3 regions of the Leuconostoc sp. JNUCC 76 genome follow, and region 2 is predicted to be linked to each of the others. Evidence: predicted binding sites of a transcription regulator. Region 2 holds the regulator's gene; each other region holds the start of a gene.

Region 1 (6,265 bases), 430 kb from region 2:
AGGGATGTATAAACGCGGTAGTCATGAATTGGTTGATTTACCAGTTGTACATACACAGACCCCAGCCACGATGAAAGTTATGCGTATCGTTCGTGGATTACTCGATAAATTATCTGTCTCAATCTACAATGAAGATAAAAATCGTGGTACGGTAAAAACTATTGTTGCTCGTGTATCTCAGACAACCGGCGAAGTACAACTAACATTTATCACAAACACAGACGGGTTCCCTGGTGATACTGCATTGATTGAAGCAATCAATCAGGCTCTACCAGAAGTTCGTGGTATTTTTCAAAATTATAACCCCGGTCGTACTAGCCTCGTTTGGGGTGAAGAAACACTTAAGCTTTGGGGTAAGGACTACATCGAAGAAAAGGTACTCGGGAAAACATTCCAATTGTCACCACGTGCTTTCATGCAGTTAAATCATACGCAAATGTCCGTGGTTTATAATCAAGCCTTGGCAGCACTTGATTTGACGCACGCTGATAAACTAGTCGATGCATATGCTGGTGTAGGTACAATCGGTCTGTCCTTAGCTGACAAGGCTGGCGAAATTCGTGGTATGGAAATTATCCCCGAGGCAGTTGATGATGCCAATCAAAATGCTACTTTAAATCATATTAGTAATGCTCACTATGAAGTGGGCACGGCTGAAAAACTGTTCCCTAAGTGGCAAGCAGAAGGATGGATCGCTGATGCATTAGTTGTTGATCCACCACGCACAGGTTTAGACACTGCACTGCGTCGAGAAATTTTGCGCACACAACCTGAAAAGTTCGTGTATATTTCATGTAACGCCTCAACTTTAGCTCGTGATTTGGTTGATTTGTCAAAAGCTTACAAAGTTGATTACATTCAAAGTATTGACATGTTCCCACAAACTGCCCGTTGGGAGGGTGTTGTTAAATTGACAAAACGTTAAAAATAAAAAGACCTTACTTAGTTGTAAGGCCTTTTCTATTAGAACTGATCTTTCAATAATTGACGGATTTCTGCCAAGCTAGGTTGACGTGGATTTCCAGGTGTACACTGATCGTTGTAAACCAAATCAATCATCTTTTCCAAGCCGGCATCAAAATCGTGTTTTGAAACGCCGTTACCTGATAATGTTTGATTAACGCCAACAGATGTAGCCAACTTCTTGATTTCTGCAATCAATGCATCGACTAGTTGCTCATCTGTATCACCTTTTAAACCTAAGTAACGTGCAATATCTGCATAATCTTTTTGTGCGGTGTATGTTTCGTAACGTGGGTATGGTGTGCGCTTTACATTTCCTGTTACCGCATTAAACTTAATTACATGTGGCATTGCAATAGCGATAGCCATACCATGTGGCAAACCAAATTCTCCACCTGTCTTGTGTGCTAGTGAGTGGTTAAGTCCTAAGAAAGCATTCGCAAATGACATACCTGCCAACGTTGAAGCATAGTGCATCTTTGTACGAGCATTCTGACCCTCTTTAGTTGGATTCTTAGGATCATAATTGTATGAGTTTGTTAAGTTATCAAAGATTAACTTAATGGCTTGTAATGCCCAAGGGCGTGTAAACTCTGAGGCCATTACTGAAACATATGATTCCAAAGCATGTGACAAAGCATCTAATCCGGACCATGATACTGTACGTTTTGGCACAGTCATAACAAATTCTGGATCAACAATAGCAACTTCCGGTGTCAATTCATAATCGGCTAATGGATACTTTACATGTGTTTCATCATCTGTAATAACGGCAAATGGTGTTACTTCTGATCCGGTACCTGAAGTTGTTGGAATCGCAACCATCTGTGTCAAACGCGCATGATAGAATTTAACAATTCGCTTACGGATATCCATAAACTTTTGTTGTAGTTCTAGGAACAAATCCTTAATGGCTTCATTATCTTCTAAAATACCTTCATGGCGTGTTGAGTATTCATACAAGAAACGACCAATCTTACCGGCATCAAGCGCTGAACCACCCCCCAGTAAAATAACTGTATCTGGTTTGAAGTCTGCCATTTGGCGAGCAATCTCAACAGCTTGTGACAAAGTTGGGTCAGGCTTAACTGAACCGTAGATATTTGTTTCAACCTGTTCTTGACGTAACTCAAGTTGGCCTAGCACTCTACCGACAAATCCGAACTGAACCATACCAGGATCAGCGACAATAAATGCACGGTTTACAGTAGGCAAATCTTGTAAATAAGTAATGGCGTTGGCTTCGTAGTAAACTTCCTTAGGTAAACGAACCCATTGAGGACGATTACGGCGGCGAGCCACGGTCTTAATATTAAGTAAGTCGTATGTTGATAAGTTATGAGACAATGAATTCTTCCCCCATGATCCGGTACCAAGTGTCAACGATGGACGCATAGCATCTGTATAAATATCTCCAACACCACCGATTGAGTCAGGTTGGTTAACCAAAATTCGTGAAGCACCGATAGCATCAGCGTATTCTTTAATGAATGGATCATCTTGTGAGCCAATTTGAATTGCTGCGTTGTGTCCTGCGCCTTGATAGTTTAATAATGATTGAACCGTCTCAATAGCTTCTTCACGTTTCTCAACTTTATAAATTGAAAGTAATGGCGATAACTTTTCAGAAGATAACGCTTCACCTATGTTCTTCTGATCTAATTCGAACAAAAGTACATCTTTACCATCAGGAATCTTTACGCCAGCTTGTTCAGCAATCCAGCGACCTGACATACCAGCAACAGGGCCAGCAATACCAAATCCCTCTGCGTTAGGCTTAAAGACATAATCAGCAATTTTCTTGTAGTCTTTCTTAGGAACAAGATATGCACCTTGTTCTTGTAACTTAGTTAAAATTTCGTCATAGATTGGTGCTTGGATAACGGCTGAATTTTCTGTGGCACAAATCATGCCGTTATCGAAACGCTTTGATAACAACAAGTCAGACACGGCACGATCTGTGTCAACAGTTGCATCAATATAAACTGCACCATTTCCAGCCCCAACACCCATTGATGGATTTCCTGACTTCAAAGCTGCATTAACCATCGATGGTCCACCAGTAGCTAAAATTGAAGCAATATGAGGATTTTGTATCAACGCACTTGTTGCATATAGTGAAGGCTTTTCAATCCATTGGATAAAGTTCTCCGGTGCGCCTGCTTTAACCGCAGCATCATAAACAATTTGTGCAGCAAGCACTGATGACTTTTGTGCTTGAGGATGGAAAGCAAAGATAATCGTGTTACGCGTTTTTGCTGTCAACATTGATTTAAAAATAGTTGTCGATGTTGGATTTGTAGTTGGAACAATTCCTGCCAAAACACCTAGTGGCGCTGCTAGTTCAACTTTCCCTTGAATCTTATCTTCACTAATGACACCAACCGTTTTATCAAATTTAATAGCGTTGTAAACAGACTCTGATGCAAAACGGTTTTTCGTATCCTTGTCTTCTACAACACCACGACCCGTTTCATCATGAGCAGCGTGGGCTAATAGCAGTGAATTTTCTGAACCAGCTAAAGCCATAGCTGCAACAATTTTATCAACTTGTTCTTGAGAAAATGTTGAAAATTCAGCTAATGCTTTTTGTGATTTTTCTACCAAACCCTCGGTCATTTTCTCAGCTTGTGTCTGTAGTTCCGCTTTTTCTTCAGGTGTCAAAACCTTTTTTGCGGGCTTTTTTGCAATTGCTTCTGCCATAATTTTATGCTCCTTTACTTGCTCATTTATTAACAATATAAGTATATATCATCTACTGTAAAAAAGCAACTATATTTAAAAAAGTTTCCAAAATGCTGTTTTAACAACGTTTGGAAACGCTAACATTATCATAGATCAATTGTATAGTAAATCACATAAACGCCATTTTGAAAACAAAAAAGTATCCCAAATTAAATATGTGGGATACTTTTTTGTTTACTTTGAATACTTATTAACTAAATACCATACCGCCATCGACAATCAATGTTTGTCCAGTGACATAGTTTGAATCTTCACTTGAAAGGAAAGAGACGACATTAGCAACGTCTTCTGGTTCACTCAAACGTCCCATAGCGATTCCTTCAGAGAATTGTGCCATGCCCCACTCATCGTCTTTGCCAGCATTTACACTAACCTCATGAGCGATATCTTCCATCATTGGTGTCTTAACAATTCCAGGCGCAAATGCATTTACTGTAATACCAAACTCTGCTAATTCTCTAGCTGTTGTTTGTGTAATACCACGAATAGCAAACTTTGTTGATCCATAGGCAGTTAAATTAGCGTTACCTTGAACACCAGCTTGAGATGTTGCATTAATAATTTTGCCACCATGACCAAATTCTTTGAATGCGTCTACTGCTGCCTGAGTTCCCCAAACAATACCATTTACGTTAATGCCCCACGTCCAGTTCATGTCGTCTTCTGTGACAGACATGATTGGTGTCGTAGGAGCAACACCAGCATTATTAACAATTACATCAAAACCGTTAAACTTTTCTTTTGTTTCTTTAACAGCCGCAAAAACTTCATCACGCTTTGCTACGTCAGCCTTAATAGCAATGGCTTCACCACCATTTTTATTAATTTCATCAGCTACTTTTTGTACTTTTTCAATATGACGTCCAACTAAGGCAACCTTAAACCCATCTTTTGACAATCGTTCTGCGATTGCCTGTCCAATTCCTTGCCCAGCTCCAGTTACTAAAGCGACTTTATTTTCTGACATTGTTTTTTTCCTCACAATTTTCTAATGCATATATTCTATACCTTAATTGTGATTTTGTAAACTATCTTTAAGCACCTTTCTTAATGCTATAATAAGAAGATAATCAACTAAGGAAAAAAATACACAATGTACTATATAGATGGTCAATTTTATCAACTGGGATACAAACAAAAAATTAGTTTCTTTTTTATCTCTTTAATCATTAACTCATTTGGTAATGGATTAAGCGTAGCTAGCGCCATGGGTTCAGCCCCATGGACCGCTAGCGCCGCTAACCTATCTAATACCACTGGCTGGCAAATTAGTATCTTTTTAGCTATTACAGCTATTTCTGTGGCTTTCTTAAATATGTGGTTAGCCATGCGTATCAATTGGTTGCGATTACTTGGTAATATTTTCTTCGGTATGGCATTTAGTATTTTAGTTGGTGTATTCGCCAATTACTTTATCTCGTTAGGCATTCGTGAACTTAGTTGGTGGTGGCGCATTCCTCTTGACCTGTTTGGAATTTGGACAATTGGTGTGGCCATTTCCATATACCAGCGTGTCAATTGGATTCTTCACCCCTTAGATGATCTGACGAATATCTTACGCTTTGATTATTTCCGTGGCAATGCTAGTAAAGCTCAAATGAGTAATTTCGCTGTTGCAATTGGTATTTCGATTATTTGTCTCATCATTAGCCATCAAATCGTGGCGCTCGGTATTGGTACTGTCATGTCCTTCCTTTTACAGGGACGTAACATCGCTTGGGCGGATCGTCATATTTTCAAACGACTTGTTCATGGTGATATCACCGGTGCATCATAACAAAAAAGAAGACAAATTATTTGTCTTCTTTTTTGTTATAGTCTTGAGCTGCCCAGTGATTAATTGGTCCAAACTTATGTCCAACAGCAATTTCATGTTCAATCGCTGTTGCCGTCACATCGTGGGCAATGCGAATAGCTGTAGCAACGTCTTTCCCCTTAGCAATTTCAGCGGCAATGGCAGCGCTTAAAGTGTCCCCAGTACCATTAATATGTGTAGTATCAAAATACGGGTGCCTTAACCAAAAATCAGAGCCATCCGCGAGAAGAACATAGTCAGCAACCTCATTTTGGTTATCTTGATTATGCCATCCTTTGACAATAACATTTTGGACACCCAGAGATTGAATATCTTTTGCAGCAACTGCCTGTTGCTGTTCATTATCAATAATACGTCCAGTTATCAACTGTGCCTCAAAAAAGTTCGGAGTTGCAACTGTTGCAAGTGGTAGAAGTTTTTCTTTTAGTGCCTCAAAGGCCGCTGCCTCTAACAACTGGGCACCATGTTTTGTTGTTATTACCGGATCAACTACTAAGGGACCAAAGTCAAACTTTTTATAAGCTTTTACCACTGCTTCAATTAAACTAGCATCTGATAACATTCCTGTCTTACTTGCACGAACTTTAAAATCGTCAGCAAGAACCTCAAACTGTTTGTCAATAAAGTGTAGCGGCAATGTTTCCGCAGCATGAATACCATATGAGTTTCCAGCCACAGCAGCAACTAACACACTCATACCGTATGTTTTTCTAATGAAAAATGTATGTAAATCTGCTTGCA
Region 2 (6,265 bases):
TACAACAAAGTATCTTGCTGCAGTTTCAATATATTTCATGCCTACTTTAGTAGTAATATCAGCCTTTATATCTTGTGATGTAATTTCTATAAAAGTTACTGGTTGGTAATTATTCATATTAGGTCCTGCAGTTGCAGCACGAATAATTTCTGAAACCTGTTGATCAGAGACCATTTCATCTGTAAAGGAACGTATGGACATATGTTGATTAAGCACATCTAAGGTTGGGTTAGACATAGTAAAATCCTTTCATGAAACCAAATAATATTCATACCTAGATAGTACCATAAAATTATGATAAAATAATAAAATATTCATTGGAGAAATTTATGCAATTCGGGAAATTCCGGTTAGGATTACGTACATTAAAGACTGCCCTGGCCGTTATGATAATTATTACGTCTTTTTATTTTTTTCATCGACCACCATTTGTTGCTTGTCTAGCAGCAGTTTTTGCTTTGCGTGAAAGTTGGGACAAAACACTAAATTTTGCGAAAGTTCGTTTGATTTCTAACACTGTTGGCGGTGCCTTTGCACTTTTTTACTTTATTGTTCATCAGCAAACACATCAAGCAGCATGGGTATCCATGATTTTGTTACCAGTATTGGTAATTGTTGTCATTGTTTTATTAGATGGCTTCAACTACAACAGTGGCGTCATTGGTGCAATGGCCGCTTTACTAATGATTTCACTTAATATTCCTGCTGGTGCAACAATTATTTACGTCATTGATCGAATTGTTGATACATTTATTGGTGTTGTCATGGCAATAGCAATTAATCGATTTTGGTCACCAAAAAAAGCGACGTAAGTCGCTTTTTTAGATACCTAAATATTTTTCAATAGTCTTCAAAACCCCATCGTTTGTGTTCACATCGACGGCTTTTTTAGTTACTCTTTGTTGCATAAACGGCTCAGCATTAGGCATCACGAACCCATTTTCGTATTTAGTCAGCATCTCTAAATCATTACCATTATCGCCAAATACCATCACTTCACTATCTAAAACATTGTAGTAATCTTGCAAAACTTGTAGTCCTGCTGCCTTATCAACACCTTTTCCAAGTACATCAACTGAACCAAATCCAGATCCCGTGGCATGTAGCTCGTCACCGAAAATATTGCGAAGTGCAGCCACATGTTGCTGCACTTCATTATTTGGCCACACAAAAGTAATACCTAAGATATGATCATCAACTTGCATTAATTTTTCAACTTGCTTGACATTGGGATAAAATTGAAATACCATTTCTGCTACTTGCCCAGTGGCATGATTAGATACATAAGTCCCCTTATCACCAGTCATGATAATAATATTTTCTGCCGAGTCTGGATTTTTTGCATTCCATTCAATTACTTTTTCTAATTGTTGTGCTGATAAGTGAACCGAATATAATTGTTGTTCAAATGTTGATACAACTGCACCATTGGATCCAACAAAATCCATTTCAAAGCCATTATTAATTGTTGGGGCAAACAATTGTTGTAGATTTTTAACTTGGCGCCCTGATGCTGCCACAAAACGCATCTCACGTGTATTCATGACTGATAAAACACGCTCAAATCTAGCTTGACTGTATTCATCATTTGCAGTCAAAAATGTACCGTCCATGTCTGACGCAATTAATTTAATTGACATTACTTGTCTCCTACCTGTAAATACTATCTTTCAATTGTACCAAAAAAGCGCCGTTAAGCGCTAATTTCATTCAAATTGTTTAAGATATTCTTGGTACCCTGATTCATCAACAACCCAATCTAATTCACCAATATATTCTGCATGTGGATCATGATAGGCAAATTCATGTTTGAATTTGTACAATCCATCCGAATTATCAAATTCGCCAATGCCACCGAAATCATATTCGACTTTGCCTAATTCAAGTCCCCACTTAAGCATCTCATATTGAATAGCTGCAGGTGCATTATGCTTTCCAAATTCACGATATGAACCAGCATACATATACCAAATTTCATCACCATAAGAAAATCCAAGACCACTGGCAATAACTTGCCCTTCAAAATGAGCCAAATAAACACGGAACAATCCTGTTCCACGCCATAACTTTTGCATGCGCAAGAAATAGTCAATTGGTCGATGCGTTATACCATGATTTTTAGCCATTGAAACATAAGTGTCAAAAAGTGCTCGAACATCTTCTTCACTATCACCACTTGTAATCGTTACACCATCACGAAAAGCACGACGAATATCATTTCTAACCTTTGGCTTAAAATGTAACATTAATTCATCTTCATTAGTAATGGGGTCAGCTCCCTCACCACGACCGTCATAATATAAGACCACATTCTTACGCGGTTGAATATTACCATGCATATGTTGAACTTGTTTATTTCTGGTTTGAAAACCAGCATCAAGGTATTTCTGATTTAATTCATCTGAATATGCAATTTCTGGATCCATACGAACCAAAAATACATTATCTGGCAAAGCTGCTAAGGCCTCAGAAATCATTGACTTAATTAAATCAATATTTTCAACGTCTGCCACTGGGCCACGCCCAACATAAGCCAGTAGTTTCCCGGGAACTGCTTCAACAGTCAAAATAGACATCACAGCATCAATTTTTCCATCTGTCTCATGATAAACATAAAGATGTCCCCAATTAGATTTTAATTTCCCCCACAATGGATCTTGTGTCACTTGCCCGCGTGGATTTTCACGAACAAATTTTTGATAATCAGTTACTTTTTTGGAATCATCTAAATTTAAAATAGTCATGTGAAATTATAGTCCTGTCGTAATTGAGCCGTAGTTTTCAATGAAGTAAACTAACGTCTGTAATTCATTTGTTAAATCAACGTTTTGTACACGAACACCTGCCGGAACAGTTACACGCACCGGTGTAAAGTTTAAAATGCCCTTAACGCCCGTTTCTACTAATTGATCTGTTATTTCTTGTGCTACACCTTGAGGAACAGTTAGAATCGCAATATTAATGCGTTGTGCTGTCATCTGTTCTTGTAATTCTTCCATAGAATAAATAGGCACACCTGATAAAATTGTACCAGCACGTTTTTCGTCAGCATCAAAGGCTGCTGCAATACGCATATTCGACGATTGATGAAAGTTGAAATTTAATAACGCTTGTCCAAGATTTCCTGCACCAATTAAGGCCACATTAATTAGACTATCTTGGTCTAAAACATTAGCAAAAAAATCTAAAAGCGCTTTGACGTCATAACCATAGCCACGCTTACCTAGCGCACCAAAATATGAAAAATCTCGACGAATTGTTGCCGCGTCGAACTTAATAGCTTCACTCAACTCTGAGGAAGAAATCCGTTCCTTACCAGCATCATGTAAAAATGTTAGATAACGAAAATATATAGGTAGCCGCTTAGCAGTTGCACGCGGTATTTTAGGTTGTTGAGTCATAATTATCTCCATTAATTAAACTTGTGAACTTTTGCATAACTAGTATACCATATATAAAAAGGTTTTAGCAAAAGATAGTGATGTTTTCACAATGATGTCAGGATTGTAACAATTCAAAATCTAATCCCGGATCCGTGTTTAAATCTAAATCAGCAAAAATATTTTTCTTGTAATTCCAATAACCTGCAGCACCAATCATTGCCGCATTATCCCCTGTATACTGCATCGGAACGGGGATAAATTCTGTCTTTGGAAAATCGTTTAATAGCATAGTCAATTCTTCACGTAATTGAGAATTTGCGGCGACACCACCAGCTAATACAAAACTTTTAACGGGAAAATTTTCTAATGCTCGTTTTGTTCGACCAATTAATGCATCAACAACAGCATTTTGAAAGCTAGTCGCCAAATCATCCTGATTGATCGTTTCCTCTTTTTGATTGGCGTGATGCACATAATTAATTACCGCACTCTTCAAACCAGAAAAACTAAAATCATAATTATCTTCATATGCCATGGCAGTTGGAAATTTAATGGTTGGTTGGCCTCTATGAGCCATCTCATCAATTGTCTTCCCAGCAGGATACGGCAAATTTAATAGCCGCCCAACTTTATCAAAACTTTCTCCAGCCGCATCATCACGTGTTTCACCAATAACTTCAAATTGGTTTTCTTCACGCATCAATACAAGTTCAGTATGTCCACCAGATACCATTAATGCCATGGCTGGATATTTAATTGGTTTGTTGAAATTTGCCGCTGCAATATGGCCTGCTAAGTGATTAACTGGAATAACTGGCAAGCCATGCGCCAGAGCAAATGTTTTCGCCCCCATTAAGCCGACTAATAAAGATCCAACTAGTCCCGGGCCATATGTTACAGCAACCGCGTCAAGCGCTTTGGGTTCGACATGAGCGGTGTCTAAAGCATCGTTTAATACCCGGGTAATCCATTCAATATGATGTCTACTGGCCACTTCAGGAACAATACCACCAAAGCGTTGATGTGAATTAATTTGGGTAGCCACACTGTTGCTTAGAACAATGTTACCGTCTTCAACAATGGCGACACTTGTTTCATCCGCACTTGATTCAAAGGAAATTATTTTAGTCAATTTTTTTCTCCATCATAATTGCATCATCACCATTTCTATAATATTTTTCACGACGATAATACTCTGTAAATCCCAGCTTTCTATATAGTGCTTGGGCACTTCCATTTTGTGCTGATACTTCAAGTAAAAATCGAGTAACTTGCTTCATATTAAAAATATGTTTAAAAATGTTCTGTGCAACACCTTGCTTTTGATAATCAGGATGTACTGCAACACTAACAATTTCAGCTTCATCAAGTATTGTCGTAATACCAACAAAACCACCATCCCCGATAAAATAAGCTGTCCTGGGACTAGCTAAATCATGTTCAAAAACGCTTTTGGGCCAAGGAGATGATCCAAAAGCAGCATCGGCTATATGCCATATCAAGTCAATATCTTCAGTTGTTGCTCGTCGAATCATCAAAGTGTAATGCCATCGATACCGCATCTTCGCGATTATCGAGGTAATATCCTTTCTTAATACCTGTTTGCTTATAACCTAGTCGTTCATACAATGCCAGTGCGCCCAGGTTGGACACTCTGGCCTCCAAAGTCATTGATGACACACCGGTTTTTTTGGTAAACAATTTCAGCTCTTGCATGAGTATCGTGCCTAAGCCGCTATTTTGCCACACGGGTAGGACAGCTATATTAGTAATGTGCATGTCATGAATCTCAGTGCGTAAAGCAGCACCTGCAAAACCAACAATTTGACCACGTCGTTCAATGACCAAATACAGTCGGACATGGGGACGTGACAGTTCACTCACAAAATCACGTAAAAGCCATGGCGCTGAACCATTATAAACTGCTTCTTCAATTTTTATTAGCATATCGATGTCTGACATCGTAGCTCGCCTTAATAAAAATGTTGTCCCTTGGACATCAACAACTTTTTCGGTATATTTTGGCAAACTATTTAATAAATGCTTTGATTTTCTAAATTTCAAAAACATAGTTTTCTGGTTTATCCTCACCAGGATGAGCAGCAATCCAGTTCAGCTCTGCTTGCGTTTTGCGTAGATAATTTGGATTAAAATCCTGAATATTTTCTGTAGGTGTTTCTTGCAACCCAAGTGTTACAATACCCACCCCATCCGGTAAACTCTCTTCTGGTGACAAAATTTTTGCGCGTTCACCAAAAAGCGTTTGCATTTCATCACTAAATTCTGAGGTATCACCCAAAAAAGTAATTGGTTCGTCCTTTGATTCCAAAAAAGCAAATAGATTTGTAATTGGCTGATGAGATTCAGCAAATATACTCATGCCATTTTGATATACACCAGCAAAAACGTTTCTATTGCGGGCGTTAAATAGTGGTACCACTAGCCCGTCAGCTTTAACTTGTTCCGCTAAAATTGCTAAGCTAGATACACCACATAATTCAGCACCTAAGGTATCGGCTAAAACTTTTGCCACCGTGACACCAATTCTTAATCCCGTAAACGATCCTGGACCTTGAGCCACAACAACACGATCAATATCTTGTAGTGTCAAATTTTCAGAGGCCACAACATCTCGAATGGCCGGTAGCAACTGAATGGAATGATTACGTGCTACATTGGTAGTGAAAACGTTTTTTACGCTATTATTTTCTGCCAAGCTCACTGTTAGTGGTTGGTTACTTGTATCAAATGCTAAAATCTTCATAAGTTTAATTTTATCACAAATAATAAAACTTGAATGAGAATTGTTATATTTATTAATAGTCATAAAAACGGTTATAAAGCACAAAAAAACGCCAATGGCGCTTTTCCTAAACCTTACT
Region 3 (6,265 bases), 410 kb from region 2:
CAGCAAAATGTTACAAGTTTTCATAATCTTACAGCAATACTTATTATTATTGGGTAGGAATCAAACTACCGAAGGAAAAGAAAACTACTAGGTTAGTTGGTGGTATGGCTTCCTTACTGATTTTTACAGTAGCTTATCCGTTGTCAGTTTATTCTGTTGACCAATTTAGTCGACCATATATTGGTAGATCGCAAACGAATTCATTAATGGAGCTAGCGTTTGGATATAACGCAGCCAAACTAATTTACAAATAAAAATAAAAACGCTAAACAGGTTAAAGGCAAAGTACCTAGTCAGTCAGGGAAAATGACTAGACAAACACAGGGTGCTGTTAACTGTGCATTGCCTATTGGATCAGCTGAATCATTTAGGCTTTTTCAATTAGATTTGGGTTCACAAATTGGTTGGTATCTGCCATTTGCAATTCTTGGTCTTATTACTGGTTGGTTTGGATTTACAACTAGTACGGAGCTAAATATTTTCCTTGCAATTATTTTAATACAAGTGATGATTTTATTTAAGGACAAGCAACTGTAGAGAGCTATTTGATATAGCGATTTTTATTTTTCAAAGAATCAAAACGATTGCTTTATGTTTAGAATTGTTCTAGCATGGTAGATAAGAAAAGGATAACAATATTAAGGAGGAATTAGGAATGTCAAAAACAAAGATTGTTATAGTTGGTGCATCTCATGGGGGACATCAAGCAATTTTAGAACTAACTCGTAAATACAAGAACCTTGATATCAAGTTGTTTGAGGCCGGTGATTTTATTTCATTCATGTCTTGCGGCATGGAGTTATATTTAGAAAATAGTGTTACTAATGTTAATGATGTTCGTAATTTCCGTCCTGAAGACATGGAACGGTTGGGCGCAGAAATTTACAATAACCACGAGGTACTGGCAATTGATACTAATGATAGGACAGTTTCTGTCAAAGACGTTACTACCGGTAGTATTGAGAAATATAGCTATGATAAGCTGATATTAAGTTCAGGCGTGACACCAAATAGTCTACCTGTTCCATGGAACGATTTAGAAAATGTCTATCTCATGCGCGGTAAAGATTGGGCAACAAGTATAAAAGCCAAGTTAGAAAACCCTGCTGTTAAAAATATCACAATTGTTGGTGCGGGTTACATTGGCGTTGAGGCAGCGGAGGCAAGTGTTAAGGCCGGGAAAAACGTTACTTTAATTGATATGATTGACCGCCCTTTGGGCAGTTATTTGGATGCTGAATTAACAGCTATTCTGGAAAAGGAATTAGCTGATAAAGGTGTAAAAGTGGTTACAGGTGTTCGCATCGAAAGTTATGAGGGAACTAGTCAAGTAACGGCAGTAAAAACAAATGAGGGGAAGTACCCAAGTGATTTAGTTATTCAAGCCGCTGGGATTAAGCCAAATACGAATTGGTTGAAAGGTGCGATTGATTTAGACGATCAAGGCTGGATTAAAACTGATGAATATTTACGGACGAATTTACCAGATGTCTATGCTGCGGGAGATGCAGTTCTATCGTATTCAATCCCTGCGCAAACTAAAATACCAATTGCACTAGCAACCGTTGTACGGCGTGAAGTCCGTTATATAATCGCACATTTATTTGAAAATCAGCCCTCAGTTCCTTTCAAAGGGGTCGTTGGCTCGTCGGCATTAAGCGTGTTCGATTATCATTTTGCAACGGCTGGATTAAATACCACAACAGCCAAAAAAGCAGGTGTTACTTTGAAGAGTTCCTTCTATCAAGATACCTTACGGCCCGACTATGTTCCTCGAGAAAAGGGGAACACCGAAGTTTATGTCGGACTGGACTATGATCCACAAACACATCGTATTTTAGGTGGTGCGGTACTATCGACCTATGATATAACGGCTCAGGGTAATGTCATTGCGCTAGCTATCGAACAAGGGCTTCGTCTGGAAGATTTGGCTGAAGCCGACTTTTTCTTCCAACCAGGATTTGACCGACAATGGAGTCTATTGAACCTAGCGGCACAACATGCACTTGGTGAGCCTAAATTTTAACTAGTTTGTGAATAATGTAATATTAGGCTACAAATAAAAAGGGGCGCAGCTCGAAAGGATGCGTCCCTTTTTATTTTATAAGTAGAATTATACGTTTTCCAAATGACCATTCTTATCTTTAGCAATTAAGAAGTAGACCGTTACTGCGATTGACCATGCCCAAACAATGTGCCCAAAGAACTCAGAAATATGTTCATCTAAAGGTTGATTCCATGCAGCAGGAATTGTTCCAAATGCAGGCATGATAATAATATGCCAAAGAATCCAAAGAAATATACCATAAGCAGCACCTTGCCACAAAGCTATTTTAGACCAATATTGAGATACAAACACATATAGTATTGCAAATACAATGGCAAATGAGAAGTGCAGAATCAATGTGAACCAAAATACTTTTTGATCTTGAGAGTAGTAAAAGAATGAATGAACTAGTTTAGATGGAATGCCAAGTTGCTCAGCCATATGTTGTGGTGGGTTGGTGGCATTACGAGCTAGTGTACGTGGTGGCAAAATATTTTCCCAACCGATTTTAACCATTCCTGAAATCATTCCTGCAATAAATCCGTAGAAAATACTTTTAGTGATGATCTCCTTTAGTGATGCAACTGGTTTATTTAGTGTAAGCATAGTGTTTCTCCCCTATGTGAATTGTTTAACAACTGTTAATAATACAGGCATTGAAATCGTTTGTCAATTCATTTGCTTTCGGGAATATGTTCGATGAATTATGGATATTTCGAAAATTGTGAAATTAAATACATGTAATTAAAAAACAATGAGAATACGAATAAATGGTTGCAAAATAATTATAAATGCTGTAAAGTTATTACAAATAAATGAGACAAAGAAAAGATAAGTAAATTTTAGGGGTAATCAAAGAGAGCTAACATTTGGTGAAAGTTAGTATTACGAATGAATTGAAAATGGTCTTGGAGTCGTTAGTGGTATGAGCATGTTCGTGAATATCGCTCGGGTGCGCCCGTTATCGCGTTAAGGTATCTCGCTTTTGATGTACCTGTCAAGTATAAGGTAGTGATACTTTATAGAATTTGGGTGGTAACACGAGTTTTTCGTCCCATAATCTTTGTAGATAAGGCAAAGATTATGGGACTTTTTTTATTGTCATATGTAAAAAAATAATGGAGAACGGTCTATGACAAACGAAGCAAATAACATCTTATCAGAGTTGAAAGATTTCCAGTGAGTTTGTGGGTATGTTTGAGTTTAGCTCTTGAAACAAAATTAACTGGGTTATTTTAGTATATAAAACGAGTATCTTTTAAAAGCCTGTATCTCAGTTTGATTTTTCAGAATAAATTTTCAATGCTAGTGATACAACTTTATGTAAAGAGACAGGAGTAGTAAATGTCAAAGAAAGTAGCAATTATTACAGGCAGTGGTAGAGGAATAGGAAAAGCGATTGCTGAGAGACTCGCAACAGAAAATTATTACGTTGCAGTAGTCGATATTGATGAATCTAATGCTAAATATGTGAGTGATAGTATCAACGCTATTAAGGAAGAGCAAGCCAAATATTATGTTTTAGATGTTGCTGATCGAAAATCAGTTTTTGATTTAGTTGATAAAGTAGTAGCTGATTTTGGGCGTCTAGATGTGTTTGTTAATAACGCAGGGATTGCCTACATCGATAGTATTATTGATAGCGATCCGGAAAAAGTTGAGCGGTTGTTTGATGTTAACCTTAAGGGCACTTTTTGGGGAATTCAGGCGGCTGCAAAACAGTTGAAAAAGCAAGGGAGTGGTGGAAGGATAATCAATGCTGCTTCACTGGCTGCAGTGGAAGGATCTGCACTACAAGGCGCATATTCAGCTTCCAAATTTGCCATTAGAGGATTAGGTCAATCTGCGGCAAAAGAACTCGCAAAATATAATATCACTGTAAATGCTTACGATCCAGGTATAGTTATTACACCTTTACGCGATTATATTGATCAGCGAACAGCACAAATTAAAAACACAACAGCAGAGATTCAAAGGCAAAGTGTTGTCAATGAAATTGCGTTAGGAAGAGCGGCTTTGCCTGATGATGTAGCCGATGTTGTATCATTTCTGGTTTCACAGCAGGCAAAGTATATTACTGGACAATCAATTTTAATTGATGGTGGTATGAGATTTCATTGACGTTTTGTAAGTATTTCTAATAAAAAATATAAGAAAGAGAATTTGAGATGGTAAAAAAGAAAACGGTAGTCATAGCAGCTGTTGTGGCAGGAATTGTTATTGTAGCAGGTGTGATTATTCATAGAAACACGACGCAAACAACCAATAAGACGGAAGTGACTGTCGGATCGATAGGATCGGATGCCCAAATTTGGGAATATATTGCGAAACTACCAGAAACCAAAAAAGAAAATATCACTATCAAGGTTAAGAACTTTACTGATGGGGTTTCACTAAATACAGCGACTGCACAAGGAAAGGTGGATGTTAATGCCTTTCAATCATACGCGTATTTTGTGGCTTATAACAAGAGTAATAGCTCGAATAAGCTGAGTGTTTTAGGGACAACATACCTAGAGCCTATGGGCATTTACTCTGAAAAATATGATTCTATCGACGATATTCCAGATGGGTCAACAATTGCTATTGCTAACAATGCAGCTAATACGGCACGTGGATTGAAATTGCTAGCAGAAGCTGGATTAATAACATTAAAAGATAATTTTAATAGTCTTTCTGGCGTTAATGACATTAAAAGCAACCCACACAACTTCAAGTTTAAAGAAATTGATGATACGACCGGGCCACGAGTGATTAAAGACAATTCAATTGCCGCTGCACTTATTGGAAATACAATTGCATTGGAAGGCAAACTGAATGTTTTGAAAGATTCACTTTACTACGAAAAAATTAACCAATCAACAAAGGACAATATTAATATTTTAGCCACAGCAGAAAAGAATAAGAATAATGCTAAATTTAAAAAATTAGTTAAGTTGTATCATAGTAAAGCAGCTCAAAAATATATTAACAAAAAGTTTGATGGTACTAAAATCGAAGTTCAAAAGTCTGTCTCTTATTTAGCTGACTAGTTTATCATTAGAATATCCAAAAGTAAGGAGTTAACATGGCTGAAATTTATGATTTAATTGTTATAGGAACTGGTTCTGTTGGCTCTAGCACTGGTTATTATGCCGCTAAGAGGGGGTTACGCGTTTTGGAAATTGATTCCGCCACACCACCACATACTAATGGATCACACCATGGCGAAACTAGGATGATTCGCCATGCTTATGGTGAAGGTTCATCTTACGTACCTCTTGTATTGCGTGCGCAAGAACTATGGGACGAACTAAAAAGAGACACACAAGTTGATATATTTCATCAAACAGGAGTGCTGAATATAGCACCTAAGCAATCGAGCTTTTTAAATAATATCATAGTTTCTGCTGAAAAATATGAGTTACCAATCGAAGTTTATGATGCTTCTGAAGCCAGAAAAAAGTGGCCACAATTTGCAATACCTAATCAATTCAAGGCGGTTTTAGAAAAAGAATCTGGCTATTTGAAATCAGAACTAGCTATTGATACGTATATTAAAGAAGCTAAACGGTTGGGCGCTCATGAACAATTTAACACACAGGTCATTTCAGTTGATAATGATGATAATGGATTTGTTTATGTAACTACAAATGTAGGCACATTTATAGGGAAATCAGCTGTTATAACTGTTGGTACTTGGGTGAAAGATCTGATATCCAGCTTACCAATTCAGCCAGTTAGAAAAGTTGTTTCGTGGTTTGACGCACCAAAACAATTGGCAGAAGAGACCGGTTTTCCAGCATTTACGATTCAACTCGGTGACGGTACACATTATTACGGTTTTCCAGCCAATAAAGGGCTCATTAAAATAGGTCGACACCAGGGAGGGCAATATATCACAAAGCGAGAAGAGCGACTTGATTTTAATGCACTTAAAGAGGATAAAACAGAAATATCACCTTTGTTAAACAGTGTTTTGAAAACTGTGGGCAACTTGGATCATGGTGTGGCCTGCAGCTATGATTTGTCTCCGGATGAGCACTTTATTATTGACGATTTGCCAGGAAAGAAAAACATTCAGTTTGTTTCGGGATTAAGTGGTCATGGCTTTAAATTTGCTAGTGTATTAGGCGAAATATTGGTTGCCAAAGCGTTAAATGAAACATTGGATTTTGACCTTTCACCATTTTTGTTATCACGGTTTAATTCATAAGAAAATATTGAACTGCTTTAGTA

Evidence for each region. The regulator Rex, encoded in region 2, represses fermentation and respiration genes when NADH is low (regulators of the CRP and FNR family bind a similar motif). The targets are predictions, from matches to a motif close to TTGTGAANTANTTCACAA.
Region 1: a site for Rex is predicted at 3,806-3,823, ahead of adhE (bifunctional acetaldehyde-CoA/alcohol dehydrogenase). Genes of this name have one in related genera too.
Region 3: a site for Rex is predicted at 2,668-2,685, ahead of JNUCC76_RS00495 (YagU family protein). Genes of this name have one in related genera too.

Annotation. Positions count from the first base shown of each region.
Region 1 covers NZ_CM132206.1:100,282-106,546, reverse strand. Annotated here, with positions in the region: gene rlmD (23S rRNA (uracil(1939)-C(5))-methyltransferase RlmD) at 1-925, shown strand, start outside; gene adhE (bifunctional acetaldehyde-CoA/alcohol dehydrogenase) at 964-3,666, opposite strand; gene JNUCC76_RS00600 ((S)-acetoin forming diacetyl reductase) at 3,899-4,675, opposite strand; gene JNUCC76_RS00595 (DUF6198 family protein) at 4,802-5,485, shown strand; gene thiD (bifunctional hydroxymethylpyrimidine kinase/phosphomethylpyrimidine kinase) at 5,502-6,265, opposite strand, start outside.
Region 2 covers NZ_CM132206.1:1,863,874-1,870,138, forward strand. Annotated here, with positions in the region: gene JNUCC76_RS09410 (nitroreductase family protein) at 1-237, opposite strand, end outside; gene JNUCC76_RS09415 (FUSC family protein) at 330-812, shown strand; gene JNUCC76_RS09420 (HAD-IIB family hydrolase) at 822-1,640, opposite strand; gene JNUCC76_RS09425 (lipid II:glycine glycyltransferase FemX) at 1,707-2,744, opposite strand; gene JNUCC76_RS09430 (redox-sensing transcriptional repressor Rex) at 2,751-3,401, opposite strand; gene tsaD (tRNA (adenosine(37)-N6)-threonylcarbamoyltransferase complex transferase subunit TsaD) at 3,499-4,515, opposite strand; gene rimI (ribosomal protein S18-alanine N-acetyltransferase) at 4,508-4,918, opposite strand; gene rimI (ribosomal protein S18-alanine N-acetyltransferase) at 4,896-5,453, opposite strand; gene tsaB (tRNA (adenosine(37)-N6)-threonylcarbamoyltransferase complex dimerization subunit type 1 TsaB) at 5,437-6,147, opposite strand; gene ptsP (phosphoenolpyruvate--protein phosphotransferase) at 6,261-6,265, opposite strand, start outside.
Region 3 covers NZ_CM132206.1:81,492-87,756, forward strand. Annotated here, with positions in the region: gene JNUCC76_RS00485 (hypothetical protein) at 307-537, shown strand; gene JNUCC76_RS00490 (FAD-dependent oxidoreductase) at 656-2,026, shown strand; gene JNUCC76_RS00495 (YagU family protein) at 2,114-2,653, opposite strand; T-box leader at 2,862-3,107, shown strand; gene JNUCC76_RS00500 (acetoin reductase) at 3,392-4,168, shown strand; gene JNUCC76_RS00505 (MetQ/NlpA family ABC transporter substrate-binding protein) at 4,216-5,079, shown strand; gene solA (N-methyl-L-tryptophan oxidase) at 5,115-6,242, shown strand.